DNA from 3 places in the Gordonia sp. PvP123 genome. Region 2 is predicted to be linked to each of the others. Evidence: riboswitches for the same ligand, from Rfam matches in the RefSeq annotation. Region 2 holds a riboswitch; each other region holds the start of a gene.
What was found. Region 2 has a riboswitch for thiamine pyrophosphate ahead of thiO (glycine oxidase ThiO). Riboswitches for the same ligand answer to the same signal wherever they lie in the genome.
Positions count from the first base shown of each region.

Region 1: another riboswitch for thiamine pyrophosphate. It lies ahead of ABIC25_RS23630 (TenA family protein); the one in region 2 lies ahead of thiO (glycine oxidase ThiO).
Region 3: another riboswitch for thiamine pyrophosphate. It lies ahead of thiD (bifunctional hydroxymethylpyrimidine kinase/phosphomethylpyrimidine kinase); the one in region 2 lies ahead of thiO (glycine oxidase ThiO).

Region 1 covers NZ_JBEPPN010000016.1:64,643-74,500, reverse strand. The annotation lists gene ABIC25_RS23670 (acyl-[acyl-carrier-protein] thioesterase) at 1-344, opposite strand, end outside; gene ABIC25_RS23665 (FAD-dependent oxidoreductase) at 445-2,121, shown strand; gene ABIC25_RS23660 (glycosyltransferase family 4 protein) at 2,121-3,395, shown strand; gene ABIC25_RS23655 (class I SAM-dependent methyltransferase) at 3,382-4,113, shown strand; gene ABIC25_RS23650 (prenyltransferase/squalene oxidase repeat-containing protein) at 4,139-5,194, shown strand; gene ABIC25_RS23645 (ABC transporter ATP-binding protein) at 5,213-6,034, opposite strand; gene ABIC25_RS23640 (ABC transporter permease) at 6,031-6,822, opposite strand; gene ABIC25_RS23635 (ABC transporter substrate-binding protein) at 6,797-7,822, opposite strand; gene ABIC25_RS23630 (TenA family protein) at 7,819-8,529, opposite strand; TPP riboswitch at 8,517-8,612, opposite strand; gene ABIC25_RS23625 (LLM class F420-dependent oxidoreductase) at 8,642-9,499, opposite strand; gene ABIC25_RS23620 (TetR/AcrR family transcriptional regulator) at 9,613-9,858, opposite strand, start outside.
Region 2 covers NZ_JBEPPN010000006.1:108,252-118,109, reverse strand. The annotation lists gene ABIC25_RS13075 (GlnX family signal transduction membrane protein) at 1-19, opposite strand, end outside; gene ABIC25_RS13070 (NUDIX hydrolase) at 371-853, shown strand; gene ABIC25_RS13065 (hypothetical protein) at 871-1,254, opposite strand; gene thiE (thiamine phosphate synthase) at 1,578-2,303, opposite strand; TPP riboswitch at 2,351-2,461, shown strand; gene thiO (glycine oxidase ThiO) at 2,456-3,520, shown strand; gene thiS (sulfur carrier protein ThiS) at 3,517-3,717, shown strand; gene ABIC25_RS13045 (thiazole synthase) at 3,710-4,507, shown strand; gene ABIC25_RS13040 (ABC transporter ATP-binding protein) at 4,577-5,515, shown strand; gene ABIC25_RS13035 (ABC transporter permease) at 5,512-6,258, shown strand; gene ABIC25_RS13030 (LuxR C-terminal-related transcriptional regulator) at 6,387-8,996, shown strand; gene ABIC25_RS13025 (phosphoribosyltransferase) at 9,079-9,744, opposite strand; gene ABIC25_RS13020 (nuclear transport factor 2 family protein) at 9,754-9,858, opposite strand, start outside.
Region 3 covers NZ_JBEPPN010000005.1:51,152-61,009, forward strand. The annotation lists gene ABIC25_RS10475 (ABC transporter substrate-binding protein) at 1-190, opposite strand, end outside; gene ABIC25_RS10480 (MTB12 C-terminal domain-containing protein) at 255-1,097, opposite strand; gene ABIC25_RS10485 (wax ester/triacylglycerol synthase domain-containing protein) at 1,205-2,512, opposite strand; gene ABIC25_RS10490 (acyl-CoA dehydrogenase family protein) at 2,553-3,734, opposite strand; gene ABIC25_RS10495 (acyl carrier protein) at 3,749-3,997, opposite strand; gene ABIC25_RS10500 (salicylate synthase) at 4,043-5,383, opposite strand; gene ABIC25_RS10505 ((2,3-dihydroxybenzoyl)adenylate synthase) at 5,540-7,198, shown strand; gene ABIC25_RS10510 (GNAT family N-acetyltransferase) at 7,212-7,559, opposite strand; TPP riboswitch at 7,769-7,883, shown strand; gene thiD (bifunctional hydroxymethylpyrimidine kinase/phosphomethylpyrimidine kinase) at 7,961-8,878, shown strand; gene ABIC25_RS10520 (DUF1214 domain-containing protein) at 8,934-9,701, opposite strand; partial or broken gene ABIC25_RS10525 (DUF1254 domain-containing protein) at 9,782-9,858, opposite strand, start outside.

The DNA of each region.
Region 1 (9,858 bases), on a different contig from region 2:
TTCGTCTCGTGCTCTGCCGTGAGGCGCACGCGCATGTTGGTCCAGCGCGTGGACAACGCCCCGCACCAGCGTTGCGCGGTGACCGCGCCCGGCCAGGTCAGCGGCTCGATGACATCGATGATGGTGCGGCGGACGATCCAGAACGGGTCCGTCGCGCTGAACTCGGTGGCCTCGAGGTTGTCGTTGGCGACGTCCTGGAGGTACCGGGCCACGGCGTCGAGCCGCACCCGCATGTCCTGATCGACGTCGCCGGTGCGGATGCGATAACCCACCTCGTAGAACTGGGATCCAGGCTTGCGGTCCGGGAGTGATGCACCGGACACTGCTGGCGTAACCTGGCTCACTCGAGTCCCTCCGATAGGTCGCCGGTATCTTTGCAGCTAAGATACATCCAACCGGAAAAATAGAACACGTTCTACGTGTCGGATTACGAGGAAACAGCAGATGGCGCATGTGATTACCCGCCCATGTTGCAACGATGCCAGTTGCGTGAGCGTGTGTCCGGTGAACTGCATCCACCCCACGCCCGACGAGCCGGAGTTCCTCACGGCGGAGGCCCTATACATCGATCCGGAGACGTGCATCGACTGCGGTGCCTGCATCGACGAGTGCCCGGTGGAAGCGATCATCCCCGATGATCAGCTGGAGGAACGCGACGAACCGTATCTCCAGATCAACGCGGACTACTACAAGGACCACGACGTCGAGGGCGGGCTCGTCCCGCCGCGCAAGGCGCCCCCGCTGCCCGACAAGGAACTGCACGTGGCCGTCGTCGGTGCCGGACCTGCGGCGTTCTACGCCGCGGAGGAGCTCGTCCGCAAGCCGAGCATCAAGGTCGACATGTTCGACCGGCTGCCGACGCCCTACGGACTCGTGCGCGCCGGGGTCGCACCCGACCACAGTGCCACCAAGGGAGTCGAGAAGACCTTCGCCTCGGTCGCGGCGAAGAAGAACTTCTCCTACTACCTCAATGTCGAGGTCGGCAAGCACATCAGCCATGACGAACTCGTGGCGCGGTACCACGCGGTCATCTATGCGGTGGGCGCCTCGACCGACAAACGGCTGGGCATCGAGGGCGAGGATCTGTCCAACTCGGTCGCCGCGACGCAGTTCGTCGCCTGGTACAACGGCCATCCCGACTTCGCCGACCTCGCCGTCGATCTGTCCGGCGACCGGGCGGTCGTCGTCGGCAACGGCAACGTCGCGCTCGACGTCGCGCGGATCCTGGTCACCGATCCCGACGAGCTCGCCAAGACCGACATCGCCGATCACGCGCTCGCGACACTGCGGGAGTCGAACATCTCCGAGGTCGTCCTCCTGGGTCGCCGTGGCATCGCGCAAGCGGCCTACACCAACAGCGAGTTCCTGGCTCTCGGCGACGTCGAGGGTGTGGATGTGATCATCGATCCCGACGAGCTGGTCCTCGATCCGGCCACCGAGGCGGCACTGTCCGACGACACGCTCGACTCGACCATCGCCACCAAGATCCGACTCGCCCGCGAATTCGCCGAACGCCCGCAGACCGAGGGCAACAAGCGCATCGTGTTCCGGTTCCTCACCTCTCCGGTCGAAATTGCCGGGGACGGCGAAGTGGCTACGCTTACCTGCGTGCGCAATGCCTACTCCGACGCGACCGGGAAAGTTGCGGTGACACCCACCGACGAGCGTTTCGACCTCGAGACCGGCCTGGTCCTGCGGGCCATCGGTTACCGCGGCGTGCCCGTCACCGACCTGCCGTTCGACGAGGGACACGGCGTCGTCCCCAACACCGAGGGACGCGTCCAGACCGCCGCCGGTGGTGACGTGATGCCGGGCCTCTATGTGACGGGTTGGATCAAACGCGGAGCAACGGGGGGTATCGGCATGAACCGCATCTGTGGCCAGGAGACCGCGCAGGCCGTCATCGCCGACTTCGTCGCCGCGGCCTTCGACGATCCGTCGACCTCCCGGGACGACGTCGCCGCCCTGGTGGCCGATCGCGGCGCCAACCGCATCGATCTCACCGGGTGGAAGGCGATCGACGCCGCCGAGAAGTCCGCGGGCAAGGCCGCCGGCCGGGTCCGCGCGAAGTTCGTCAATGTCGCCGAGTTCGAGGCGGCTGCCACCGCCGGAGCTCAGTGATGCGGATCGCACTGCTGTCCTACCGCAGCAAGCCCCACTGCGGCGGACAGGGCGTCTACGTCCGTCATCTGTCCCGCGAACTCGCCCTCCTCGGCCACAGTGTCGAGATCTTCTCGGGGCAGCCCTATCCCGAGCTCGACCAGGTCGCGATCGACGCCGGCGTCACCGTCACCAAGGTGCCGAGCCTGGGCCTCTACGACGAGCCGGATCCGTTTCGCACGCCTCGCCCGGGCGAATACCGCGACTGGATCGACGTTCTCGAGGTGGGCTCGATGTGGACGGCGAGCTTCGGCGAACCGCTGACGTTCAGCCTCCGAGTGGCCAGGCTCCTCAAGGAGAGGCGCGACGACTTCGACATCGTCCACGACAACCAGTGTCTCGGTTACGGATTGCTCGACATCCAGAAGGCGGGCTTCCCGCTGATCGCGACGATCCATCACCCCATCACGCGCGACCGCACGCTCGCGGTGAAGGCGGCAAAGGGATGGCGGAAGATCAGCGCGTGGCGGTGGCATTCGTTCCTGCGTATGCAGGGTCGGGTCTCGCGGCGGATTCCGGAGCTGCTCACCGTTTCCCGGAGCAGTGAGGTCGACATCCGCAAGGCGTTCGACATCCCGTCGGGTCGCATCACGACGATCCCGTTGGGCGTCGACACCGAGATCTTCACGCCGGCCGCAACCCGGGTGCCCGGTCGCATCGTGTGCGTCGCCAGTGCCGATGCGCCGTTGAAGGGTGTGTCGTACCTGTTGGAGGCGGTTGCGAAGCTGTCCTCCGAGCGGGACGTCGAATTGGTACTGGTGTCCAAGTTGGACCCGAACGGACCGTCCGCGAAGATGATCGACGATCTGGCGATCGCCGATCGCGTCTCGGTGGTGTCCGGACTCGAGGACGAGGAGATCGCCGGCCTGCTCGCCTCGGCCGAGGTCGCGTGTGTGCCCTCGCTCTACGAGGGTTTCTCCCTACCCGCGGTCGAGGCGATGAGTTGCGGTACACCGCTGGTCGCCACCCGGGCGGGCGCGATCCCGGAGGTCGTCGGAACCGCCGAAGAGGCCGCACTGTTGGTGCCGCCGAGGGATTCCGGGCGCCTCGCGCAGGCGATCGGCCGTCTGCTCGACGACGCGGACCTGCGTGGGCGTCTCGGCGACGGCGGCCGTCGTCGAGCCGAGGAGAACTACAGCTGGGCAGCGGTGGCCGCGAAGACGGCGGCTCACTATGAAACCGTGCTCGCCGGACACCGGCGGGCAACAGAAGGGACGACGAGTGCTCACAGTTGATTTCGACCGGCTTGGCGTTGGACCGGGCACCAAGGCGATCGACATCGGGGCGGGGCAGGGTAGGCACTCGTTCGAGATGTTCCGTCGCGGCGCCGAGGTCATCGCCTTCGACATGTCCGAGAGCGACATGTCCGACGTCGGCGAGATGTTCGACGCGATGATGGCCGAGGGGCACGTGCCGGCATCGGCGAAGGCCCGCGCCGAGGTCGGGGACGCGCTCCGGCTTCCGTACTCGGACAACAGCTTCGATGTTGTCCTGATGAGCGAGATCCTCGAGCACATCCCGACCGACGAAGGCGCGATCACCGAGATGGTGCGCGTCCTGAAGCCGGGGGGAGTCGCCGCGGTCACCGTGCCGCGCTACTGGCCGGAGAAGGTGTGCTGGGCCCTGTCCGACGAGTATCACGAGGTCGAGGGCGGGCACGTCCGCATCTACAAGGCATCCGAACTCGCGGGCAAGCTGCAGCGCGCCGGACTCGAGGTCACCGGCACCGACCACGCGCACGCACTGCACGCACCGTACTGGTGGCTGAAATGTGCTGTGGGCGTTGAGAACAAGGACAACGTCCTGGTGAAGGGTTATCACCAGCTGCTCGTCTGGGACATGATGAGCAAACCGTGGCTGACCCGCGTCGGGGAGCAGGTGCTCAACCCGCTCATCGGCAAGTCGGTGGCCCTGTACCTGCGCAAGCCCGAGACCGCCACCGCGTCTTCATGACGAGGCTCTCCAGGACGGGAGTCGCATGACGACCGCTCCGGCGGTCCCCGGTGTGGTCACGGCCGAGCAGATGCACGCCACCGGCGCCGCGATCGTCGGCATGCAGGAGGAGTCGGGGGCGCTGCCCTGGTTCCCCGGCGGGCAGACCGATCCGTGGGATCACATCGAATCGGCGATGGCGCTGTCGGTCACGGGTTTTCACGCCGAGGCCGAGGCCGCCTACGACTGGTCGCGACGTAAGCAGCGCGACGACGGGTCCTGGCCGATCCGTACCGTCTGCGGCAAGGTCGAGGACGCCGGGACCGACAGCAACTTCTGCGCGTACATCGCGGTCGGGGTGTGGCACCACTACCTGATCACCGGTGACGACGCGTTCCTGCAGAAGATGTGGCCGGTCGTCTGGTCGGCGATCGACTGTGTCCTGCGTTTCCAGCGGGAGGACGGCGCGTTTCGCTGGGGTGGCGACCACCGCACCGGAGCGATGTTCGGCGAGGCCCTGATCACCGGCAACGCCAGCATCTTCCAGGCTCTGGACTGTGCGATACGCATCGCGGGCGAGATGGACCAGCCCGACGAGACCTGGACAGCCGCACACAGCCTGCTCGGGGATGCCATCCGGTCCGATGTCGGGCGCGAGGAATGGCAGATCTTCACCCCGCCGTCCGAGCATTCGATGGACTGGTACTACCCGATCCTCGGCGGAGCCGTGCGGGGCCGCGAAGGTCAGGAACTGATCGCTCGCCGCTGGGAACAGTTCGTCGTTCCCGGCAAGGGTGTCCGATGCGTGGACCATCGGCCCTGGGTGACCGGTGCCGAGACCTGTGAGCTGGCCCTTGCTCTGGACTCGCTCGGCGACACCGCCGACGCCATCGAGCTCATCGCCTCGATCCAGCACCTCCGTGATCCGGACGGATCGTATTGGACCGGGCTGGTGTTCGCCGACGGCAAGCGCTGGCCGGTCGAGAAGAGTTGCTGGACTTCGGCCGCCGTCGTCCTCGCGGCCGACGCGGTCAGCCGGACGAGCGTCGCGAACGGGATCTTCCGGGATGTCCGTCAGCGTCTGGTCGCACCGACACCCTGACCGGTGACCGGCGGGCGGTCATTCCGCGAGCGTCGAGCCCGAGTCGATCTGCTCGGCAAGGGCGCGCCGGGCCTCGTCGTGCAGCACTGCTCGCAGATCCTCTTCGAGCGCAACGAATTCCGGTGAGGTGAGGACCGCGAGTTCCCGCGGCCGCGGGAGCTCGACGCGCGCTTGGCGGACGACGGTCGCCGGTCGGGCGGACAACACGATGACCCGGTCCGAGAGGTAGATGGCCTCACGGATGTCGTGGGTGATCATCAGCACCGTCCACCGGTAGCGTTGCCAGACCGACTGCAGCCACGACTGCATCTCCGTCCGGGTCAGCGAGTCCAGGGCGCCGAACGGTTCGTCGAGCAGCAGCAGATCGCGGTTCTGCACGACCGTGCGGAGCAGGGCGGCCCGCTGTCGCATCCCCCCGGACAGCTGAGACGGGCGCGCGTCCTCGAACCCGGACAACCCGAAGGTGGGGAAGAGCTCCGCCGCCCGGCGACGGGCATCGGCTGCCGGCACACCCTGTACCTGCAGGCCGAGGATCGTGTTGTCGAGGATCGTGCGCCAGGGGAACAGGAGATCCTTCTGCGGCATGTACGCGCAGTGTCCGGCGATCGCGGCGTCGCCGCCGACGGTGACGCTGCCGGAGTCGGGTACGTCGAGCCCGGCGAGCATGCTGAAGATGGTGCTCTTGCCGCAGCCACTCGGTCCGATGACGGAGACGAACTCGCCGGGCTCCGCCGTGAACGAGACCGCGTCGAGCACGTGACGCGGAGGTTGCTCGCGGCCGCTCCGGGGGAAGGATTTCGTCAGCCGGTCCACGACGAGCCGGCGAGCGTCGTCGGTCATGAGGGCTCGGTCTTCTCGGCACGAGCCCACGGCACGACGACGCGTTCGATCGCGAATGTCAGCAGATACAACCCGACGCTGATGAGGGCCGTCACCAGCACGGCCGCGAGCACGAGGTCGGTGCGGAACGAGTTCTTCTGAAGGCTCATGTAGATGCCGAGCCCCTGGCTGGCACCGACGTACTCGGCGAACACGGCACCCACCACCGCGTAGGTGATGCCGATCCGCAGCGCCGTGAAGAACCGGGGGAGCGCGGACGGCAGGCGCACGTAGCGGAAGATCTGCGGGCGGGTGGCGCCCATGCTCCGCAGGAGTGCGCCGGCCTCGCGATCGGCGGCCGCGAACCCCTCGATCAACCCGATCGCCATCGGGAAGAAGGTGACAAGGGCGATGACGAGGACCTTCGGGAGCACGCCGAAGCCGAACCAGATGATCATGAGCGGAGCGATCGCGATGATCGGCAGCGTCTGCGATGCGACGAACAGGGGCACGAAGGCCCGCCGCAGGGTGGGGGAGAAGTCGACGATGATCGCCAGTACCCATGCCAGGACCAGTGACACCGCGAAGCCGATCAGGGTGACCTGAAGCGTCGCCCCGGCGTGCACCCCGATCTCGTCCCGATGCGCCCACCCCTGTGCCGCGACCCGGGACGGCGACGGCAGCAGTTGCGGTCGGACCCCGCTGAGATCGACATAGACCTGCCAGGCCGCGACGAGTACCACCACCGCCACGATCGCGGGCGCGGCCCGCCGGAGGCCGGTGCTAGCGGGACGCGTCGAGGTAATCATTGGTGAAGTAGGTCGACCAGTCCGGCTCGGCTGTGAGCGCGGCCCCGTCCGGACCCGTGAGAAGCCCACTGCGGTAGAGGAACCCAGAGTTCCCGGCCCACTGCTCGAGCGTCTGCCCGCCCACCCGGCCGTTCGCGTCTTTCATGTACTGGGCGGCAAGCATCCGCTGGCTCTCGACGACCAGCTTCTCGTCGTTGAACGCGCCCGGATTGGCGGCGATGAGGTCGCGGGCGGCGGCATCCGGGTCATCGGCCGCAGCCTGGTAGCCGCGTTGCAGCGCCCGTACGAACGTCGCCGCACGCTCCGGGTTCTCGTTCAGCCAGTCCTCGTTGGCGTCGACGACGATCGCGTAGGCCTCCGGGAAACCGAAGTCCGTGTAGTGGAAATACCTCATCGGCGTTCCGTGGTGCTCGGCCTCGATGCCCTCCCAGGCGAGATACGAGACGGTGAAGTCCGCCTTCCCGGAATAGACGGCCTCGTATGCGGAGGTGCCGAGGGTGACCGAGGTGAATTCACCTGTGCCGCCGTCGTTCCGGATCACCCGCTTGAGTGTCTCCACCTCGCCGGGGTCACCGAACCCGGCATAGGTCTTGCCGTCGAGGTCCTTCGGGCTCGTGATGTCGTCGCGGTCGGCGCGGACACCGATACCTGTCGCCCACCGCTGCAGTGGTGCCAGCACGGAGATCGTGTGCGCGCCCGATGCCCGAGAGAAGGTGGACGAACTGTGGGTGCTGATCCCGAATTCGGCGTTCCCCGCGTCCACGACGGTGTCGACGGAGGTGTTGTTGTAGGGCAGGATCTCGACGTCGAGGCCGGACTCGGCGAAGTACCCGCGCTGTTGCGCCACGAACAGGCCCGTGTGATTGGTGTTCGGGGTCCAGTCGAGCGCGAACCGGATGGTGTTGTCGGAGGCGGTGTCCGACCCACACGCGGTGGCCGTCGACAACACCGCGACGGTGGCAACGAGGCAGGCCAGGACGCGGCGCGCGCGGCCGGTCATGCGGCGGGCCATGCGTAGGGGTTCAGCGCGGTGTCCCAGAACATGAGCTCGTACCGGGTGGCGATGGTGAACGCCGCGGACATCGCAGCCCGTTCCGGCGCGCCGGCCGACGCCGCCGCCGCATCCACCAGTTCCCTTGCCCGGGCGGCGGATTCCTGGAACTCCGGGGCGTCGTAGGTGGTCACCCACTGGGCATACGGGTGCTTCGGGTCGGCGGCGAGGACCTCGGCGGCGCTCGCCGCCAGTCCCCGGCCGACGTCGGCGTAGATCCAGAAGCAGGGCAGCGTTGCGGCGGCGCCGACCGCGTACGACTCGGTCGCTGCGGTGGCGATCAGGTAGGACACATAGGCCAGGCACGCGGTCGACGGCTCGGGCTCACCCTGCCGCGGCGGCAACTGGCCGCCCCCGAGCAGGTCGCCGTGCAGGGCGACCTCGACGGTGGCCGCGGTCGACGACGAGTTCGCCCAGAATGCCGCGGTCTGCGGGTCGGGCGACTTCGACGCCAGGATCGCGAGTGCTTTCGAGTACCCGGCCAGGTACAGCGAGTCCTGCTCCAGGTAGGTGCGGAACACCTCGAGGGGCAGCGTGCCGTCTCCGAGGCGGTGCAGGAATTCGAGATCGTCGATCGACGCTCGCAGAGCTGTCGTCTGTTCCCACAGGTGGTCGGTGAAGCGGCCGGGATCCGGCGCGTGCGCATGCAAAGACATGACATCCCTTCGTCAGCATTACCTGGACAGGTTCTCGGGTCTCATCTCAGCCCCGCAGTCGCGGAGCACCCCGTGTCAGAACGCACCCAGGCTAGCAGAGGGATTCGGGCCTCTACACGACTGCCGGAGCGATACCCAACTTTCCCGCGAGTTTCGCGAGGTAACCGGTCGCGCGCTCCACCGAGTCGTCGGGCAGGCCGTACAGCACTGTCGTGACACCGATCTCGCGCCACTTCTCGAGTTTCTCGGGAACCGGTCGGAAGTCGAGGACGACGATCTCGGGATCGCCGGTGCGACCTGCGTCGGCCCAGATCTGCTTGAGCAGCGACACCGAACCCTCGATGTCCTCCTCGCCCGGGGTGGTGATCCAGCCGTCCGCGCTGCGCGCGATCCACTTGAAGTTCTTCTCGTTGCCCGCCGCACCCACCTGGACCGGGATGTGTGCCTGGGTCGACTTGGGCCACGCCCAGCTGGGACCGAATTGCACGAATTCGCCGTCGTATTCGGCTTCTTCCTCCGACCACAGCGTCGACATCGCCTCGAGGTACTCGCGCAGCATGGTGCGCCGGCGCTTCGGCGGCACGTTGTGGTCCGCGAGTTCGTCGAGATTCCAGCCGAATCCGACGCCGAGGGTCACCCGCCCGTTCGAGAGGTGATCGAGGGTCGCGATGGTCTTGGCCAGCGTGATCGGATCCGATTGCACCGGAAGGGCGACCGCCGTGGCCAGACGGATGCGTTCGGTGACCGCGGCGGCGGCGGCCAGCGATGTCCACGGGTCGAGCGTGCGCATGTACCGCTCGTCGGGCAGGGTCTCGTCACCGGTGCGCGGGTGCGCCGCGTCGCGCCTGGTGGGGATGTGCCCGTGTTCGGGAACGTAGTAGGAAGCGAATCCCGCGTTCTCGATGAGTGGGGCGAGGACGTGCGGCTTCAATCCGCGATCACTGGTGAACTGCACGATCCCGAAATCCATGGTGCCCTCCGACGGCGTCGTTCGGCCGCCCGGGACGGCCGGACGGTTGACTGGACACCAGTCTAGGTGATCGGCGTCACTCAGACCAGAGGAGGACCGGGGCTCGGACGCGGTCAGTGGCGTGGATCGGTGCGGAACCCGGGGAGGATGAAGACCTCGAGGTGTCGTCGGACCTGGGATGCGTCGTCGATGTCGACGGTCTCACCCGGCGACGTACCCAGGCTGATCAGCACGCGGGCAACCCATTCGGACACCTCGCGCAGGTCATGTCCAGGATGGATCTCGCCCCGGTGCGCGGCGTGCTCGACGAACGGGAACCAGAACGCGGCGAGGTCGGGGACGAGCTTGACGACGCCCAC
Region 2 (9,858 bases):
AGGACGCGTCGCCGGTCACCTACCTGATCCCTTCTCGAACGCTGGATCGTCTCCGGTGCGGTCGTACGGTCACCGGTTCCCCGTTCCGGATTCGCGTGGCCGGGCGATCAACGCCAGGTGTTGTGTCATCTGGGTCATCGTTCACCGGGTCGTGCGTGTTTCACCCTATGCCATCGGGCGGGGTTCCTCCGGGCTCGACCGGCCCCGCGTCGCCGACCTCGACCGTTCGGCTCGCAGTGCGTGCAACCGGGTCGCCTCAGGGTTCGCCACCCGGGATCCGCAAGCGCTGCGCGGACTCCCTGGCAGGTGGCGCGCGTCTCACTTACGGTGGAGGCACCCGGTCGACGCGATCGGGTTGCGAGGAGGCGTGGTGCGCGGCGACGGCGACGGCTGGGTGATCGATCCCGACGGTTCACGATATTGGGGTGTCCACGGCGCGGCAGGTCTGCTGCTGCGGGCGCCGTTGCCGGAGGGATCGACCGGTGTGCTCCTCCAGCATCGCGCCGCCTGGTCGCACCAGGGCGGGACATGGGCGCTGCCCGGCGGCGCGCGCGACTCGCACGAAGGCGCCGTCGACACGGCGATTCGCGAAGCCGAGGAAGAAGCCGGCATCACCGGCGACGATCTGCGCGTCGTCGCGGCCGTCGTCACCCACGAGTCACCCGGCGGATGGACCTACACGACCGTGATCGCCGAGACCGATTCGCCGGTCCGCACGGTCGCCAACTTCGAATCCACCGAGCTGCGGTGGGTCGACGAGAAGCGCGTCGACCAGCTGCCGCTGCACCCGGCGTTCGGGCTCGCCTGGCCCACGCTTCGCGAGCGCATCGCGATGCTCGACCCCCAGAGCTGAGTCCCGCTCCCTACCCGTCAGACCCCGACACGATCGGCGTCCAGCAGACGGTTCGCGCCCGCGATCAGGGCGTGGACGTTCGCCTCGTCGCCGCTCGCACCCTCGCCGGCGGCCCACGCCTGGCGGCCGTCGTTCTCGCACAGCAGGAACGTCGTGACCACGCCGTCGACCACCCGCTGATGCAGGCGGACGATCTGAACCGGGGCGCCGACGTCGTGGAGGATCGAGGTCATCGCGCCGACCGGACCGGCGGCGACCGCGCTGCACGACCTGATGCGGTCGGCGATCGCGAGTGTCGCCCGGCACTCGACCAGGTCGCCCGGACACGACACGACCGACCATGATCCGAGCCGGATCGCGCCGCCGCGGGAGTATTCGTCGGTGAATTCCTGCCAGGTCATCCCGGTCGCCTCCTCGTGCATTCCAGGGGGAAGCGGACGTCCGTACCGCTCGGTGAACAGATCGTCACCGCGGCGGTCGCCGCACTCATGCCACGAACAGGATGGATGGGACAGATGAAGAGGGTGCATCTCATTAACCGATTTCGGTCGAAGAACGGATGACCGACTGGAGAGCGCAACCGACCCGCAGCGGGGGGTCGGTCAGAGTCAGACCCCGCTGCGGCGGGTTACGAGAACGCTCGTGATGCACAACATGATCGGTCCACCATAGACCCGAGGTATCGACCGGGCAAACGTGTTTGCCCGCGGCCGGCGGTGAGCCGCTACAGCATCCCGGCGAGGTCGCGGGCCGCGGCGGCCGGGTCGGCGGCCGCGGTGATGGCTCGGACGACGACGATCCGCCGGGCCCCGAGCGCGGTCACCTCGCCGACGCGGCCGGCGTCGATCCCGCCGATGGCGAACCACGGCTTCGGCGATTGTGTTGTCCCCGACAGCATTTCCGAAGTTGCGGAGACGAGGTCGAGGCCGGCGGCGGCGCGGCCGGGTTTGGTGGGCGTGGTCCAGCACGGGCCGACGCAGAAGTAGTCGACGTCCTCGTCGGCGATCGCGGCGGCGGCTTGGTCGGGGTCGTGGGTCGAGGCGCCGATGATCACCTCCGGGCCGACGATCCGGCGGGCCGCCGACGGCGCGAGGTCGCCCTGTCCCACGTGCAGGACATCGGCGCCGGAGAGCGCCGCGATGTCGGCGCGGTCGTTGACCGCCAGCAATGCGCCGTGCGCATCGGCGACGGCCCGCAAGCCGGCGAGGATCTCGAGTTCCTCCCGCGCCTCGAGGGTCCCGAACTCGCGTTCGCCCGGTGAGTTCTTGTCACGGAGCTGCACGATGTCGACGCCGCCCGCGAGCGCGGCATCGACGAAGTCGAGGAGGTCGCCGCGTTCGCGCCGGGCGTCGGTGCACAGGTAGAGGCGGGCCGCGGAGAGCCGACGACGACGGTCCGCCGCGCGGCCGGAGTCCGCGGACGCTGACGTGGTGGGGTTCGGGGTCGTCACGCCGACCAGGCTAACCGGACGCCCGAGGCCCGGGCGTAGGGTGGACCGCACGAACACACGGGAGTCCGGATCGGCCGGGCTGAGAGTGCGGACCCATCCGCTGACCGTCGAACCTGATCCGGGTCATTCCGGCGAAGGAAGGTGATTCCAGCGTGAATTCCCCTCAGCAGAAGCCTGCGCACCGCCTGCTCACGGTCGTGGGCGGCGGCGTCATCGGGTTGACGTGCGCGCTCGCCGCGGCCGACGCCGGGTGGCGGGTTCGCGTACTCGACGCCGGCACCGAGGAGCGCGCCTCGTGGGTCGCGGGCGGCATGCTCGGTTCGCTCGGCGAGGGGATCCCCGGCGAGGAGGCATCGCTCGCCCTGTCGGTCGAGTCGGTCCGCCGCTGGCCTGCGCTCGTGAAGCGACTCGACGATCCGGCCGTCGTCACCGCCACCGACTCGCTCTTCGTCGCGGCCTCGGCCACCGACCTCGAGTATCTGCGACACCTCGCCGACTTCGTCTGGTCCGGTCAGCCCGGCACCGATGCCGCGCTACAGCCGGTGACCGGCCGCGACATCCGAACACTGGAACCGTCACTGAGTTCTCGACTCGTCGGTGGCTACCGCGCGATCGGCGAATGGTCGGTGGACAACCGCCGACTGCTCGAGGCGCTGCGCGCCGCGGCCACCGGTGCCGGCGTGGAGCTCGTCTCCGCTCGCCTCGAGTCCCTGTCCGATGTCGACGACCTGCGCCCTGACGCGCAGGTCCTGCTCGCCGCCGGACTCGGCACCGCGGCACTGTGGCCGGACGTCGACCTGCACCCGGCCAAGGGGGAGATCCTGCGGCTTCGTCGCACGCGGTGGTCGGTGCCCCCGCCCGACCACGTCGTCCGGGCTCGCCTGCACGGCCGCGCCGTGTACGTGGTCCCGCGCGAGGACGGGGTCGTCGTCGGGGCCACCCAGTACGAGGCGGAGGGGATGGCCGACCGGACGCCCCAGGCCGGCGGGGTCGCCGACCTGCTGGCCGACGCGATCGAGGTGATGCCCGGGCTGCGGACGTATGAGCTGACCGAAGCGGCGGCCGGCCTGCGGCCGTGCACCGCCGACGGGTTACCGCTCGTCACCCGCGTGGACGCCCGCACGGTCGTGGCGACCGGGCACGGACGCAATGGGATCGTCCTCGCTCCCGGTACCGCGGAGCGGGTCCTGTCGATCCTGGAAGGAGTCGAGGAATGAGTATCACGGTGAACGGCGAGACAGTGGACGTCGATGCCGACGCCTCGGTGCGCGATGTGGTCGCCGGACTCGGGTTGCCGGATCGCGGGATCGCAGTCGCGGTGGACGGCGCGGTCGTCCCGCGCGGCCGCTGGGACCGGCACACCATGACCGACGGCGCCGTCGTCGAGATCGTCACGGCGGTGCAGGGTGGCTGACCAGTTGACACCCGACCCGTTGCGGATCGGCGGCCGCGAGTTCTCGTCTCGGCTCATCACCGGCACCGGGGGCGCGTCGAATCTCGCGACCCTGGAACGCGCACTCGTCGCGTCGGGCACCGAACTCACCACCGTCGCGGTCCGCCGCGTCGACGCCGCCTCGGGCACCGGGGTCTTCGACCTGCTGCGGAGGCTCGACATCGCGGTCCTGCCGAACACGGCGGGGTGCCACACCACCGCCGAGGCGGTGCTGACCGCGCAGTTGGCGCGCGAGGCGTTCGAGACCGACTGGGTCAAGCTCGAGGTGGTCGCCGACGAGCGCACCCTGATGCCCGACGCCATCGAGCTCGTCGACGCGGCGGCCGCCCTGGTCGCGGACGGATTCGTCGTCCTGGCCTACACGAATGACGACCCGGTCCTGGCCGCACGACTCGCCGATCTCGGCGTGGCCGCGGTGATGCCCCTCGGCTCGCCCATCGGGACCGGCCTCGGAATCCTCAACCCGCACAACATCGAGATGATCGTCGACGACTGCCGCACCCGCTTCGACGACCCGCTGCCGGTCATCCTCGACGCCGGCATCGGTACCGCGAGCGACGCGGCCCTGGCGATGGAACTCGGTTGCGACGGAGTGCTTCTGGCCACCGCGGTGACCCGCGCGGAGAACCCCGAACAGATGGCGACGGCGATGCGGCATGCGGTGATCGCGGGCCGGCTCGCCGCGCGGGCGGGCCGGATCCCCAAGCGCTTCTGGGCCCACGCGTCCTCGCCCGGCCGGGAGCAGAGCTGACGGTCGCCCGCGACAGGCCGTCCGAATGACGGACCGGGCCGCTCCGGGTTGGACGGCTATGGTCGAGGCGTGTTGCGGGTAGCGAATCTGACGAAGGACTTCGGCGGTCAACGCGCGGTCGACGACCTCACCTTCGAAGTCGGGCCGGGACGGGTGACCGGCTTCCTGGGGCCCAACGGTGCGGGCAAGTCGACCACGATGCGCATGATGCTCGGTCTCGATCGCCCGACCTCGGGTACGGCCACGATCAACGGTCAGCGCTACCGCGACCTCGACCATCCGCTGCGTCAGGTCGGCGCGCTGCTCGACGCCCGGTGGGTGCACCCGAACCGCAGTGCGCGTTCCCATCTGCGATGGCTGGCGGCAAGCAACCAGATCCCGGTCGCCCGGGTGGACGAGGTGCTCGAGACGGTCGGGCTCACGTCGGTGGCCAAGAAACGCGCGGGCGGCTTCTCGCTCGGCATGTCGCAGCGACTCGGGCTGGCGGGCGCCCTCATCGGCGACCCGCACACGCTGTTGTTCGACGAGCCGGTCAACGGCCTCGATCCGGAGGGGATCGTGTGGATCCGTGGGTTCATGCGCAAGCTCGCCGCCGAGGGTCGAACGGTGCTGGTGTCGAGCCACCTGCTCACCGAGATGTCGCTCACCGCAGATCATCTCGTCGTCATCGGGCGGGGGCGGCTGATCGCCGACTGCTCGGTGGGTGAGTTCACCGGACGGGCTCGGCAGTCCGTGCGGGTGCGCGGCCCGCAGCTGGAGCAGTTGCATGCCGCGCTCGCCGCGGCGGGGCTGAACCCCGCACCGGGAGACCCGGATGATCGCGGGCGTCCGGTGATGCGCATACCGGACACCACGACCGATCACGTCGGCGATCTCGCCGCCGCCGCGGGCATCACGTTGCACGAGCTCTCCGCCGAGTCGGCGTCGCTCGAAGAGGTGTTCATGTCGATGACGGCCCACGCTGTCGACTACACCGCCACCGACAACCAGGGGGGAGTGAGCCGGTGATCGCCGCGATCAACGCCGAACGGATCAAGCTCGCCAGCACGCGGTCGCCGTACTGGTGCCTCGGTGTCGTCGTCGTGCTGGGTCTGGGTATTGCGGTGCTGCTCGGTGCCGTCGCCGGAACCTCGTACGGAAGTCCCGGCGAGGCCGACACACTCACCGGCGACTTCCTGATCGGCGTCGACCAGTTCGGGGTCGCGGTCCTGGCGATCATGGCCATCCTGGGTGTCACCACCGAGTATCGTTTCGGCACCATCCGCCCGACCTTCGCCGCGATTCCGCGCCGCCCACGGATCCTCATCGCGAAGGCGGTCGTGTTCGGCGGACTCTCGTTCGCAGTGGTCGCGATCCTGTGCGTCGTCGCGGTCGTGGTCGCGCAGATGCTGTCCGGTGTCGGGGTCTCACTGACCGGGTCCGAGACCGTCCGACATCTCTGGGGCACGCCGGTTTTCGCGATGCTGTGCGCGCTGATCGGCCTCGCGGTGGGGGCGCTCGTGCGGCATTCGGCGGGCGCGGTGGCGATCATGCTCGTCTGGATGCTGGCCCTCGAGCGCATCGTGTCGGTGCTCCCGCGTGTGGGTGAGCACATCGTGTCATTCCTGCCGTTCCTCAACGGCTGGAACTTCCTCGCGGGTGGCAGCGACACCTTCCACTGGAACGCCTACGGATCGTTGCTGTACTTCGCGGCGTTCACTCTCGTGCTCCTGGCGGCGGCGGTGGCGGTCACGAACGCCCGGGATGCGTAGTTCGCGTACTTCGATCCGCTGATGTCGAATCCGGGATTCGCTGAGTGCTGGCCACTGCCATCCGGTTGGACCACATTGGTGCTTCGGCGCGGCCCATTGTAGGCACCGGCAGACTAAAATTCGCGGTTATGTCCACGAATTGGCCGCTTGTCGAGCGCGATCGGGAGTTCCGCACGATCCAGGCGGCACTCAGGGGTGAGACGACCGGTTGTGGCGTGGTCCTGACGGGCGACTCCGGCGTCGGCAAGACCACCCTTGCGCGGCATGTCACCGCCGAGTTGCCCACGGGGGTGCGGTGGGTCGCGGGTACCGAGTCCGCGCGGTCGATCCCGCTGGGCGTCTTCGCTCATCTCGTCGGCCCCGCGACGTCGAGCGATCCGGTCACCTACCTTGCGGCAGCGCGTGAATCACTGCTCGCCGACGGCGATGTCGTCATCGGTGTCGACGACGCCCACCTCCTGGACGAACTGTCGGCAACGCTCCTGCATCAACTCGCGATCGACCGTGCGGTGCACATCGTGGCGACCGTGCGCAGCGGCGAGACCGTCCCGGATGCGGTGACCTCGCTGTGGAAGGACAACCATCTCACACGGATCACGTTGTCGCCGTTCACCAAAGAACAGAGTGTCGAGCTCATCGAGTCCGTGCTCGGCGGCCAGCTCGAGGAGCACTCCGCGAATCTCATGTGGGAGGCCTCCGGTGGGAACGCACTGTTTGTCCGGCATCTCGTCGACGGCGCCCGGCAGGCCGACACCCTGCGGCAGGTCAACGGTGTGTGGCAACTCCGCGGGCGTGCCGCCATCACCTCGGAGCTCGCGTCGCTGCTCGAGGGCCGGATCGAGCAACTGGACGGTTCGGTCCTGGGCGCGCTGAAGTACTTGAGCCTGTGCGAGCCGCTCGACATCGACGTCCTCGCCGAACTCGCCGGTGAAGAGGCCGTCGAGGAGGCCGAGATCGCCGGCTTGGTGCGCATCACCCGCGACGGGCGGCGCCTCGATGTCGCGTTCCACCACCCGCTGTTCGGGGAGGTCATCCGACGCCGGCTGGGTCTGGTCTCGTCGCGACGGCTACGCGGCCGACTCGTCGAGGCGCTGCGGTCGCGTCCCACGAACACTCCGGCCGAACGCATTCGTCTCGCCGACCTCGCGATCGAGAGCGACGTGGAGATCGATCTGTCGTTGGTGCGGACAGCAGCCCGCGACGCACTGAATCTCGCGCAGACACCACTCGGCGAACGCTTTGCGCGCGCGGCACTCGACGAGGGCGGGGGACTCGAGGAGGCCGAGCTGCTCGCGCGGGCGGTCATGTGGCAGGGGCATCCGGATGAGGCGCGGGACATCCTGGCGCGGTTCTCACCGGATGACCTCGACGAGGGCCGGCTGGTGCTGTGGGGCAACTCGATCATCGGCAACACATTCTGGGCGCTCGGTGATGCCGAGCGGGCCGACGAGATACTGCAGCTGCTGACCGAGCGCGTCACCCACCCCGCACTCACGCCGATCGTCACCGGAATCGCCTCGGCATGTGCGCTTTTCGAGAATCGGATCGACGAGGCGATCTCGCTGTCCGACTCCGTCCTGGCCGAGTCCAAGGTGCTTCCCTGGGCGGTGGAATGGGCGGTGTTCGGCGGCAGCCTCGCCCGCGCGGTGGCCGGCCGGGGAGCGGAGGTCCGGGCGCTGGCCGAGCACTCACGGGAGGTCGAGGTCGACGGGTTGCTCCGGTTCCCCACCGGCTTCGGCGAGACCCTCGCGCTGACCCTCACCGGCCGGCTCGGCGACGCGGACGTCGCGGCGGGACGCTTCGTGTCCGCCGCTCAGACCGCGCAGTACCTGGGCTGGGCGATGTCGGGAATCCTGGTCGCGGCAGTCGAACTCGCGCGCGGATCGTGTGCGTCGGTGACCCGTCGGATGGAGCAGACACTCGCGATTCTCGACAGCGGCCGGTTCTCCGAGTCCTGGAACTTCCCCGCCCACATCTTCCTGGTGCAGGCCCTCAGCGCACTGGGGCAGGCAGACCGTGCCGGCGCCGCGCTGGCCAAGGCGCGGGAGAAGTCCGGCACGCACGTGGCGGTGTTCGGGCCGATGCTCGCCATCGCGGCGGCCTGGCAGGCGGCCGCGGCCGAAACCGTCACGCCCGCCGTCCAACTCGCCCATTCCGCGGCGGCGTCCGCGCGCGCCGCGGGTCAGTTCGCGGTGGAGGCCGAGGCATTGCACACCGCGGCACGCTTCGGTGACGGGGGCGTCGCCGATCGGCTCGCCGAACTGGCGGAGCGCGTCGACGGTCCGCTGTCGGACCTGTACGCGCGTCACGCAGCGGCGCTGCGTGACGGCGACGCGGTCGAACTCGATCTGTGTTCGGCGGCGTTCGAGGACGCCGGGGTGTGTCTGTCCGCCGCCGATGCGTCGGCGCAGGCCAGCGTCTTGCACGACGCGGCGGACAAGCGGTCGGCGACCGTGGCGTCGGCCGCGGTGGCGAACCGGCTGGCGTCGGCGTGCGGAGGCCTGCGGACACCGGCGCTGATCTCGGCCGCGCAGCCGTTGCCGCTGACCTCCCGCGAGCGCGAGATCGCCAACCTCGCGGCAGCGGGCCTGTCCAACAAGGACATCGCCGAACGGCTCACCGTGTCGGTCCGCACCGTCGAGGGGCACCTGTTCCGCGCGTACACCAAGCTCGATGTGGGCGACCGCGCCGAACTGGCCGAGCTCCTGCTCAAAGACGCTCGGCCGCAACCGCGCTGACATCCACCCGTAGAAAAAGACAGTCGACGGCATGTCGGCGGTGTCGCCCTGACGGGTTGTTTTCAGGGGGTGCGCCGGCGGCTCAGTCGCCCGGCCGGCGAAGGGCGGTGATCACCTCGTCGTCGTCGACCTGGGCGAAATCCTCGTAGGACAGGCCGACGGCGCGAAACGGTTCCGGCGTCACGAGAACGATCACCTCGTCGACTCCGCGGTCCCGTAGGCGGTGAACCGAATCCGACGGTGCGGTCGGTACGGCCACCACCACGCGGGCGGCCCCGACGGCCCGGACGGAGTCGACCGCCACGGCCATGGTCGATCCGGTGGCGAGTCCGTCGTCGACGAGAACGACTGTCCGGCCGAGGAGTTCGGCTTCCGGGCGGTCGCCGCGATAGCGTCGTTCGCGATCGTGCAGAAGACGGCGTTGCCGGTCGGCGGCCTCCTCGAACTCGGCGCGGGACACCCCGAGGTGACGGGGCATGTCGTCGTTGACCACCAGATGGCGCGCGGTGACCGCGCCCATCGCGAACTCCTCGTGACCCGGCGCCCCGATCTTGCGGACCACCAGGACATCCAGGTCGCAGGCTCCCGCCGTCCCTGCGATCGCGTCGGCCACCTCCCGCGCCACGGGGACCCCACCGCGGGCGAGGCCGAGGACAACGGGTGGCGCGAGGATGTTCGCCACCGTGACGACCCGCGCACCCAGCACGCGGCCCGCCTCGCGGCGGTCGGCGAAGGTGCGCGGGCCCATCGTCCGGCCTCAGACCCGCACTGCGGGACCGACCTTCAGTGCAAAGCTCGGCAGGTCCGCGAGACCGATGGTCGCCTCGTAGGTGCGGTCGTAGCCCGTGCTGCTGATGCGCCA
Region 3 (9,858 bases), on a different contig from region 2:
CGGTCCACTGGTCACCCAGTGTGACGATCCGCTCCGGGGTGTCCGGGATGGTGACCTGCCTGCCGTCCGGGAGATTGAGTTGGACGGAGCCGCCCGCGGATTCGTCATCCGAGCTCGAGCAACCGGCCAGCAGGCCCGCGAACAGGAGTGCGCTCGCGACGAGAGCGCCCAGGCGATGTCGTGAAGTCACGTGAAGATCCCCCAATGGAGTGTCGATGTCGTCCGGCGGACCGGACAGAGTGTGTGCCCGGCCGTCAGAGCGAGCAGGGCAGCAGGACGAATCCCGCTATGGTGCAGACGCTTCGGTTGGACAGCTTCCACTTGTTGCCGCTCCACACGAACGTCATCGACCGGTTCTGGCTTCCGCGGCCGACCACGCTGATCTGCAGCGGCGCGGTCAGGGTGTTGCCACTGACCTGGACCGGCCCGACCATCTGGTAGCTCAGCCCGACGTTGCCGTAGGTCGTGATCGCACGGGCGACGAGGTCGATCTGGCGGAGCGCACGCTCACCGCCTTCGAGTTCGGCGGCCCGGGCGGCGCGGCTGCCGTTGGAGTTCATGACGATCCGGACCTTGGTGTTGAGCTGTCCCGGGGTCAGCGCGGTGGGCCCGGCGGCCACGGTCTGCTGCGGTGCGGCCGTGGTGCCCGGCGCCGGGGCCGGGGCCTGACCAGCTCCCTCACCGGGAGGGGCGACCGGTCCGCCGATCGCGCCGCCGCCTTCGGGCACGTTCTCCGTCGGGGCCGCCGCGGGCGCTCCGGCGGCCGGCGCCCCGGCGGGTGCGGGCTGGCCCGGGACCGCGCCCGGCTGCTGGCCCGCGATGCCCTGCTGGGGCAGCGCCGTCTGCGCGGCACCGAGGTTGACGACGGTCGGCTGGGCGGCGGTGGCGGAGTCGTTACGCTCGCTCACCACGATGCCCACCACGCCGATCGTCACGACGATCGCGGAGATGATGGCGGCGACGCCTGCCGACGCCAGCACGGTCGGGATGCTGACCCCGCCCGACCGACGCGACGAACCCGCATCCGGTTCGCGGTAATCGACCCCGGATTGGTAGTCGACCGCCGACGGGTCCTGGTAGTTGACGTCGTTGCTCATGTTGATCTTTCTCCGTGTATGTCTTCGCCCCCGCCGAGCCGACGGCCACCTGTATCTTGCAGCCCTCGGACATCGGATGACAAGGCAAGCCTAAGCTTGCACCCCCGTCAGGTCGACGGGAGGGCCTCCCGCAGTACTTCACCGAGCGTCGCCACGAAGCGGTCGGCGTAACCGGGCAGTGCCTGCGCATCGGTGACGACGCCGAACGTCGTGGTGTGTCCGAGGATCAACGTCGTCACCGACAGCGAGTAGCCCGCGAGCGGCGACAGCGGCGTCAGGGTGACGATCGACTGCCCCAGCACCGACCGCACCCGGGAGAAGCCGGGGTTGATGCCGATGTGGATGTCGGGGTGCATGTGGGACATCGACGCGTTCACGATCGCGCGCTGCAGACCCCACAGCGGTGCGCGCGGCAGATCGTCGGCCGCGGCCAGGTACAGCTCCGGCTTCCGCCTCGCGATCGTCTCGAGCTCGCTTCGCGCGCGGTCGATCTGGCGTGTGAGATCGGGCTCGTTGCCGAGCAGGTTGAGGAGCGCCACGGACACCGCGTTACCGGTGTGGCGGAATCCGTCGTCGAGGGTCACGGGCAGGGTCACGCGGACGACGTCGGCCTGTGGACTCGTCGGCGGGTTGAGGCTGATCGCCCGTCCGATGGCGGCGAGCAGGAACTCGTGGACCGTCGCATCGTTGCGTTTGGCCGCCTTGCGCAGGTCTCGGGTCGAGGCATCGACGAGTGCGTACTCCCGCTCGCCCGACTTGGTGAGCGCGGGCCAGGCCCGCTTCTTGCCACCGCCGGCCGCGTGCTGATCGCCGTAGGCGGCCTTCGCCTCGGCGAGTTCCTCGGGATCGATGCCGCTGATCCGGAATCGAGGGCTGGTCGCGAACCGCTCGAACTCGGCCAGGTCCTCGGGTTCGCCGTCGGCGAGGAGCGCGGCGAACGCGGCGCCCGCGATGCCGTCGGAAACGCTGTGGTGTACCCGTAGCAGGACCCACTGCCCGACGCCCTCGGCGCCGGCCGACGGGGTGAACAGCGTGATGTCCCAGAACGGGCGCGGGCGAGGCAGCGGCGACTCGAGGAGCTTCGCCACCCGACGTTGCAGGTGCGCACGGTCGGTGAACCCCAGCTCGGTCACGTGCTCGCCGGCGTCCCAGCTGTCGTCGGCGAGCACCACCTCGGGCTTGCGCCAGCGCCCGTTACGGATTCCCAGCCGAAAGATCTCGAACAGCCCGGATCGTTCGCGGACCCGCTCCCGCACCTCGTCGAGGCCGAGCACGTCGCCGCCGCCCTCGAGCTGCAGGATCATCGACCAGTGCATCGGCGCACCGGCCTTGTCCATGTGCAGGTAGGTGTGGTCGGGAGGCGCGAGTTCGGTGACGCGTGCGTCGACCGGTGCCTGGCCGGCTGGGCTGTTCATGTGAGGACCGCCTGGGTGGGAGAGGATGTTCGGATGCTTCTCAGGACGCGGACGAGCCCGGCCGGTGCAGCTCCGAATCGACGAACATGGCCTGGTAACGCTCGGTGTCGGGCTTCATCGCTGCCGCGACGAGTTCCCACAGCACCTCATCGGTGCCGCCCCCGACGCGGGCCAGCTTCATGTCCCGCCACCACCGGCCGATCGGGGTCTCGGTCTCGAGGTAACCGATCCCGCCGAAGATGTGCAGGCACTCCGACGCGACCTCCTCACCGAGATTGGCGGCCGTCGCCTTCAGCGCCGCGGCGGTGCGCAGGTTGATCTTGCCCTCGGCGGCGACGCCGGCGAGTGCGTACCGCAGAACGTCGACCCTGGCCTGCAGGTCCGCCACGCGCAGGCGCAGCGCCTGGTGGTCGTAGAGCTTCTTGCCGAACTGGGTGCGCTCCATCATCCGGGCGAGCGTCACCCCGATCATGACCTCGCAGGCGGCGGCGATCTGGGCGGCCACCGAGTACCGCTCGTGCGCCAGCCCCCAGCTGATGATGGCCAGGCCGGTCCCCGGCCGCGCGATCAGCGCCTCTTCCGGGATCCAGGCATCGATCGTGACCGGGGCGGTGTCGAGCGGCCCGGCGCCCAGCTTCTGGTACGGCTCACCCACCGTGACCGACTTGATCGGCACCGCGGCGAGGGCCACGTTGCCGCCCAGATCAGGACCGTCGTCGACGCCACGGCAGACCACGAACACGTGATCCGCGATCGGCGAGAGCGACACGAACTTCTTGTGTCCGACGACGCGGAAGCCGTCGTTCTCCGGGAAGATCCGGGTCTCGGAGTTCTGCAGATCCGAGCCGCCCTGCTCTTCGGAGGCCCCGATGCAGAGCACCGTCTCGGCGGTCAGCGCACGCTGGGCGAGGTCCTTGAGGTAGTCGTTGCGGCCGAAGCGGCGGAGGATGGCGATCGCCGAGTCGTGCAGGCTCACCCCCACCCCGATCGCCGCGGAGCCGAGCGCGCCGAGGTGGGCGCCGAGCGCGAAATGATCGCGGAGGTCGGTGAACTTGCGGTCCTCCCACTTACGGACGAAGACACCTTCGGAGCCGAGGTGCTCGAGAAGGGGCCGCGGGAACCGGTGATCCTGTTCGGCCTGCGCCGTCCACGACGTCACCCGCTCGTCGAACGCGGCGTCGAGCAATTCGGCGTACGTCTGCACCGGTGTGTCCACACTCATGTCGACTCTCCGTCTCAGGCCGGGGTGCCGGCCTTCGACCGGATGAGGTCTTCGAGGTCACCGACGGTCTTGGACTCGAAGAGCTCCCGCTCGGACAGCTTCACGCCGAGCCGCTCCTCGATCGCCACCACACCGATGGCGAACGCCACCGAATCCAGTCCCAGGTCGTCGATCAGCTTCGCGTCGCGGCTGACGTCTCCCAGCGAGAGGTCGAGGTCTTCTTCGAGGATGCCGCGCAGGGCTTCGGTGATGTGGTCGGACATGTGGTGACTCCTGAGATGGGGTGTTCGGTCGAAAGTATCGGGTGATCAGCGCGGGACCACGTACGGGGCGACGCTGCCGAGTTTTTCGCAGGTCTCGGTGAACTCGCGCTCCGGCGTGGACTGCGCGACGATCCCGGCGCCGGCACGCAGCCACGCGCCGTCTCCGGAGGAGAAGATGGTGCGCAGCGCAAGGGTGGCCTCGAGTTCGCCCGTCGATGCCGCGGTGAGGATGGCGCCGGAGTACAGGCCACGACGCCGCGGCTCGAGGCGGTCGATCGCCTCCACCGCCGGGGTCTTGGGGATCCCCGACGCGGTGATCGACGGGAAGACGACTTCGAGTGCACGCCAGGGTGATTCGTGAGCAGCGAGGGTGCCGCGGACGGTCGAGGCCAGGTGCTGGACGCTGCCTCGTTCGCGGACCTCCATGAACTCGCTCACCGCGGTGGTGTCGTCCGCTGCGATCGACGAGATCTCGTCGAAGCATGCCCGCACCGACATGGCGTGCTCGGCGATCTCCTTCGCATCGGAGAGGAGGTCGGCGCGCGCCGCCGCGTCCTGATCCGCCGAGATACCGAAAGCCCTTGTCCCGGCGAGCGGTTCGGTGACCACCGTCCGGTCGTCATGCACCGCGACGACGAGCTCGGGGCTGAATCCGGCGGCCTGGAGGTCGCCGAGCGAGAGCAGATAGCTGCGGGCGGGATTGTTGTCGGCCCGGCCGCGCGCGTAGGTCGCGGGGATGTCCACGTCGAACGGGATGTCGACGGCGCGGGAGAGGATCACCTTCTGATACCGGCCGGCTTCGATCTCGGCGACCGCAGTCGCCACCCGCCCCCGGTAGTCGTCGGGGTCCGCCTGGACATCCACCGGTCGCGACTCTGCCGAAACAGTTGCCTGCGAGGCGATCTCGAGAAGACGACGGGCACGATCGGCGTCGACGGCGCCGGTGTCGACGCCCTCGGCATCGACGGTCACCTCGAACTCGGGGACGATGAGGTGCGCCAGGACGGTGTCCTCCGGGACGCGGTCGAGGATGCCGTGATAGGGCGCACAGAAGTCGAAGCCGACCCAGCCGTAGACGCGCCAGTCCGGGATCGACAACGAAGCGGTCGCGGCAGCGAGCGCGTCGGCGGGGTCGCCGCGCCACGGCGTCGTCGTCCGGTCACCCTGATCGTCGACGATGACCTCGCTCCGCGTCACGACCACACGAGCACGCACCCCGGCCGCGAAGGTCCATCGCCGGTCGCGCTCGTAGACGACATGATCGCCGAACTCGCCGGAACCCGCCCAGGCGGCCGTGATCCGCGCAGCATCGGACTCACCCAGCGGCGAGGCGGGCGCGAGCAGGTCGACGAACTGCGCGGCGTGCGATTCGGTTGTCAGCGACATGTCCTTCGTTCCTCCGGTCGTGATGCACTCGAGCACCGATGATCATAGGGAAGCTTAGGGCAGCCTAATCAAACAACCCCCCACGGTCGAGAGCGGGCCCACCGTCCCGCATCGACCGGTAAGGTTACCCTATCCTGGCTGTGTTTGAATGAACTCATGCCGACGCACCTCGACCACGTGACCGATCTGCTCGACGGTTTCTCCCCCCACACCGATGCACAGGCCCAGCGATACCGGGACGCGGGCGTGTTCCTCGGCCGCCCGCTGTTCGCGGCCCTCGACGTCGCGGCCGAGCGCTCCCCCGATGCGCCCGCGGTGACCGACGCATCCACCGACGGTCCGCGAACGCTCACCTACGCCGAGTTCCGCGCCGCCACCCTGCGCCGGGCCGCCGGTTTCGTCGACGCCGGTCTGCGGCCCGCCCAACGGGTCGTCCTGCAGCTCAACAACTCCCTCGACTTCGCCGTGACCCTGTTCGGCCTCCTTCGCGCGGGTGTCGTGCCGGTGATGACACTGCCGGCGCACCGGATCACCGAGATCGCCCATCTCGCGACCGGCTCGGGCGCGGTCGCCTACATCGGCGAGGACGGCCGCCGGGGGTTCGACTTCCGCGACCTCGCGGCCGAACTGCAGTCGCGGGTGCCCGACATCGCGCAGGTCTTCATCTCCGGCGATCCCGGCCGGTTCGCGGCGCTGCCCGACGCCGACCCCGCCGCGACCGCGCTCCCCGACGGCCCCGACCCCGGTCTGCCTGCGCTGTTCCTGGTCTCGGGGGGAACCACCGGCCTGCCGAAACTGATCGCCCGCACGCACGACGACTACGACCTCAACGCGCGACTGTCGGCGGGCATCGCCGGCCTCACCGCCGACGACACCTACCTCGTCGCGCTGCCCGCAGCACACAACTTCCCGTTGAGCTGCCCGGGCATCCTCGGTGTGGTCGGCGTCGGCGGGCACACCGTCTTCGCCGACAACCCCAGCCCGGACAACACCTTCGACCTGATCGAGCGACACCGCATCACGGTGACCTCGCTCGTCCCCGCCCTCGCGCAACTCTGGTGCGCGGCGACCGAGTGGGAACCCGCCGACATCAGCTCGCTGCGCCTGCTGCAGGTCGGCGGCGCCAAGTTGGCCCAGCCCGACGCCGTCGCCCTCGACGCCGCACTCGGCCCCGTCGCGCAGCAGGTGTTCGGGATGGCCGAGGGTCTGATCTGCTACACCCGTCTCGATGAACCGCGCGAGCTTGTTCACCAGGTGCAGGGTTCGCCGATGTCGGAGCTCGACGAGGTGCGCGTGGTCGACGAGGACGGCGACGACGTCCCCGATGGCACGGAAGGTGAACTCCTGGTGCGTGGGCCGTACACGATCCGCGGTTACTACCGGGCCGCAGCCCACAACGAGAAGTCCTTCACGCCGGACGGTTTCTATCGCTCCGGCGACAAGGTGACGAGGCTGCCGTCGGGCCACCTCGCGGTGACCGGCCGCATCAAGGACACCATCGTCCGAGCCGGCGAGAACGTCGCTGCCGACGACGTCGAGGAGAACCTCCTCGCCCACGACTCGGTCCGACAGGTGGCGGTGGTCGGCCTACCCGACGACGCACTCGGGGAGAAGATCTGCGCCGCCGTGGTGCTCTCGCATGAGCACCCCCCGGCCCAGCCGCTGGAGCTCGCGACCATCCGCGCGTTCCTCGCCGAGCGCGGACTCGCCTCGTTCAAACTGCCCGACGCGGTGCGGATCGTGACCACCCTCCCGGTGACCGCGGTCGGCAAGATCGACAAGAAGGTGCTGCGCGAGACCCTGCTCGCCGACTGAGCCGGCGCACCCCTCACACCGGAGCGAGGGTGACGATCCCGGGATGGCTGTCGAGGTAGCGCTTGGTGAACGTGCACACCGGACGCAGCCGGGCGCCCTGTTCGCGGGTGTAGTGCACGACGGTGCGGGTGAGCCGGGTGGCGAGACCGTGTCCGCTGTACTCGTCGTAGAGCACGGTGTGCAGCACGGTGATGGTCGTCTGACCGTCGGCCGTCTCGGTCGTGTAGCCGAGAACGCCGACCAGATCGCCGGCCACCCAGAGTTCGAATCGGTCGCGGTCGGGGTTGTGTACCACCTGCGAGATCTGTTGCAGAATCGACTTCGCCGACTGTGGTGGTCGCTGACGATGCTTGCGGAGCACCCGACCCTCCTCACCTCGTGATCACGGACATCGGACCACCGGCGCGCGCCGCCCTGACTCGACATGACACCCGCCTGTGATCCGGGTCACACGGTACCTTACGGAACCGTAACTGCCGACCCCATGGCTCGGTTGTCGCATATCGATACGGTTCGCCGCACCCTGCCCGCCCGTCTCGTCGGGCGATGTAGGGTTGCGGACGCACGACAACTACACACCGCGGGGGCTCTCACGATGACCGAGGGCTGAGATGGCGACGGGCGGTCGCCGACCGCTCGAACCTGTCCGGGTAATGCCGGCGTAGGGAGATGAGCCATGGGTACGTCTGTATCCGCCACATACGACAGCAGCGCACCCGCCGATTCCGGATCCCTGTCCCTCGAGACGGTTGGCGAGAAGTGATGCGCACAGTCGACGCAGAACAACGCACAGTCGACGGACATCGACGCACGCTCGACGAGGGTTTCGTGGAACTCCCTGTTGCACAGCCCGGTTCTGCTCCCGTTCGGGTCCTGACCATCGCCGGATCGGATTCGGGTGGTGGTGCGGGAATCCAGGCCGACATGCGCACCTTCGCTCTGCTCGGGGTGCACGGGTGTGTCGCGGTGACTGCGGTGACCGTCCAGAACTCGCTGGGTGTCCGCGGTTTCGAAGAGATCTCACCGCAGACCGTGGCGGCGCAGATCGACTCCGTCGCCGGTGACATCGGTGTCGCCGCGGCGAAGACCGGCATGCTCGCGTCGGCACCGATCATCGAGGCCATCGTCGAGCAGTGCGGCGCGAGCGGCATCGGCCGCGATGCATCCGTCCCGCTGGTGGTCGACCCGGTGTGCGCATCGATGCACGGAAACCAGCTGCTCGCCGACTCCGCGCTCGACACGTTGCGTCACAAGCTGTTCCCCCTCGCCACGGTCGTGACACCCAATCTGGACGAGGTCCGCTTGATCACCGGGATCGAGGTCACCGACGCCGATTCGCAGCGCGATGCCGCCAGGGCACTGCTCGATCTCGGGCCGCGGTGTGCCCTGGTCAAGGGCGGGCACCTGCGGACGTCGGATCGGTCCCCGGACCTGCTCTACGACGGTGACCAGTTCATCGAACTCAGTCATGAGCGGATCGACACCCCGCATGACCACGGCGCGGGCGACACCCTCGCCGCGGCGATCGCGAGCGCCCTCGCACACGGCTACCCGGTCCCCGAGGCGGTCGGCTTCGGAAAGGGTTGGGTCACGCGCTGTCTGGCCGCTGCGTATCCGCTGGGCGCCGGTCACGGTCCGGTCAATCCGTTGTGGCGACTGGGCGCCGGTTCAACGGACTGACTGATACGGCTGGTTCGCCGCTACGCATCGGCGACGACCCGTGGCCGCGCCGTCCCTATCGACGGGTCACCACCGGTGGAATCCAGGAACCGTCAGCGATCGCCGATCGCCCACCGTAGGCACGTAGGTACAGTGAGAATTCGCCGGCCGGAGACGGTAGCCAGTTGGCCTGCCGGCGCTTTTCGGGTGAACTGTTACCGACCTGAAGGGTCAATGAACCGTCCTCGCCGTACACCAGCGACTTGTTCTTGGTGCCGAGCGAGTACCGCGCCAACTCGTTGGGCACGAAAAAGTGTGCTGGGTCGTACATCGTCAGCGACCAGAACCCGTCCACCGGAGGCAGATCGCCTGCGGCAAACGTGACCTCATACTGATGCTCGCCGGTCAATTGCACACCGGCAGAATCGACATCGAGGTAGTAGTACTGGGTTTCGTTCGCTCGGTTCTCGAACATGTTGGACCGCGAGGTCGCCGCCCGGTTGTAATAGTCCAACCCCCATTCGGAATTGTTGACCGACCTGTTCCACCCGTTTCCTACCGCTTTGCCGTTGTACTGCCACCGCATCGCGTTCGCTACGAAGGTGTCATCGGCCTCGTGGAATGCGTCCACAATCTGCCGTCTGATCGCGGGATCGCGCTCGCCGGAGTCGAGCAGCGCGGCGAACTGGGCGTACAACGCCTCTTCGCCGCGTTGCGGTGGTACAGACTGCAGCACTTCTCCGAGTTGATCGAAAAATCGCTGTGGATCAACCCATTTGGTCTCCGCACCCGCGCTCGGCCCGGCATCGAAAGCCGGAACATCACCCCAGTCCTTCGCCTGCATGTGCCCGGTGAATCGGTCAGCGGGTACACCATGATCTGGTTGATGAGCGGACGAATCGCAGCACGGTCCTCGGCTGTGTCATCCATGAAGACACGCGGGATCGCGTTGCCGAGAGTGGTGGGGCTGCGCAGCACATCGACGATGCCATCAGGAACGG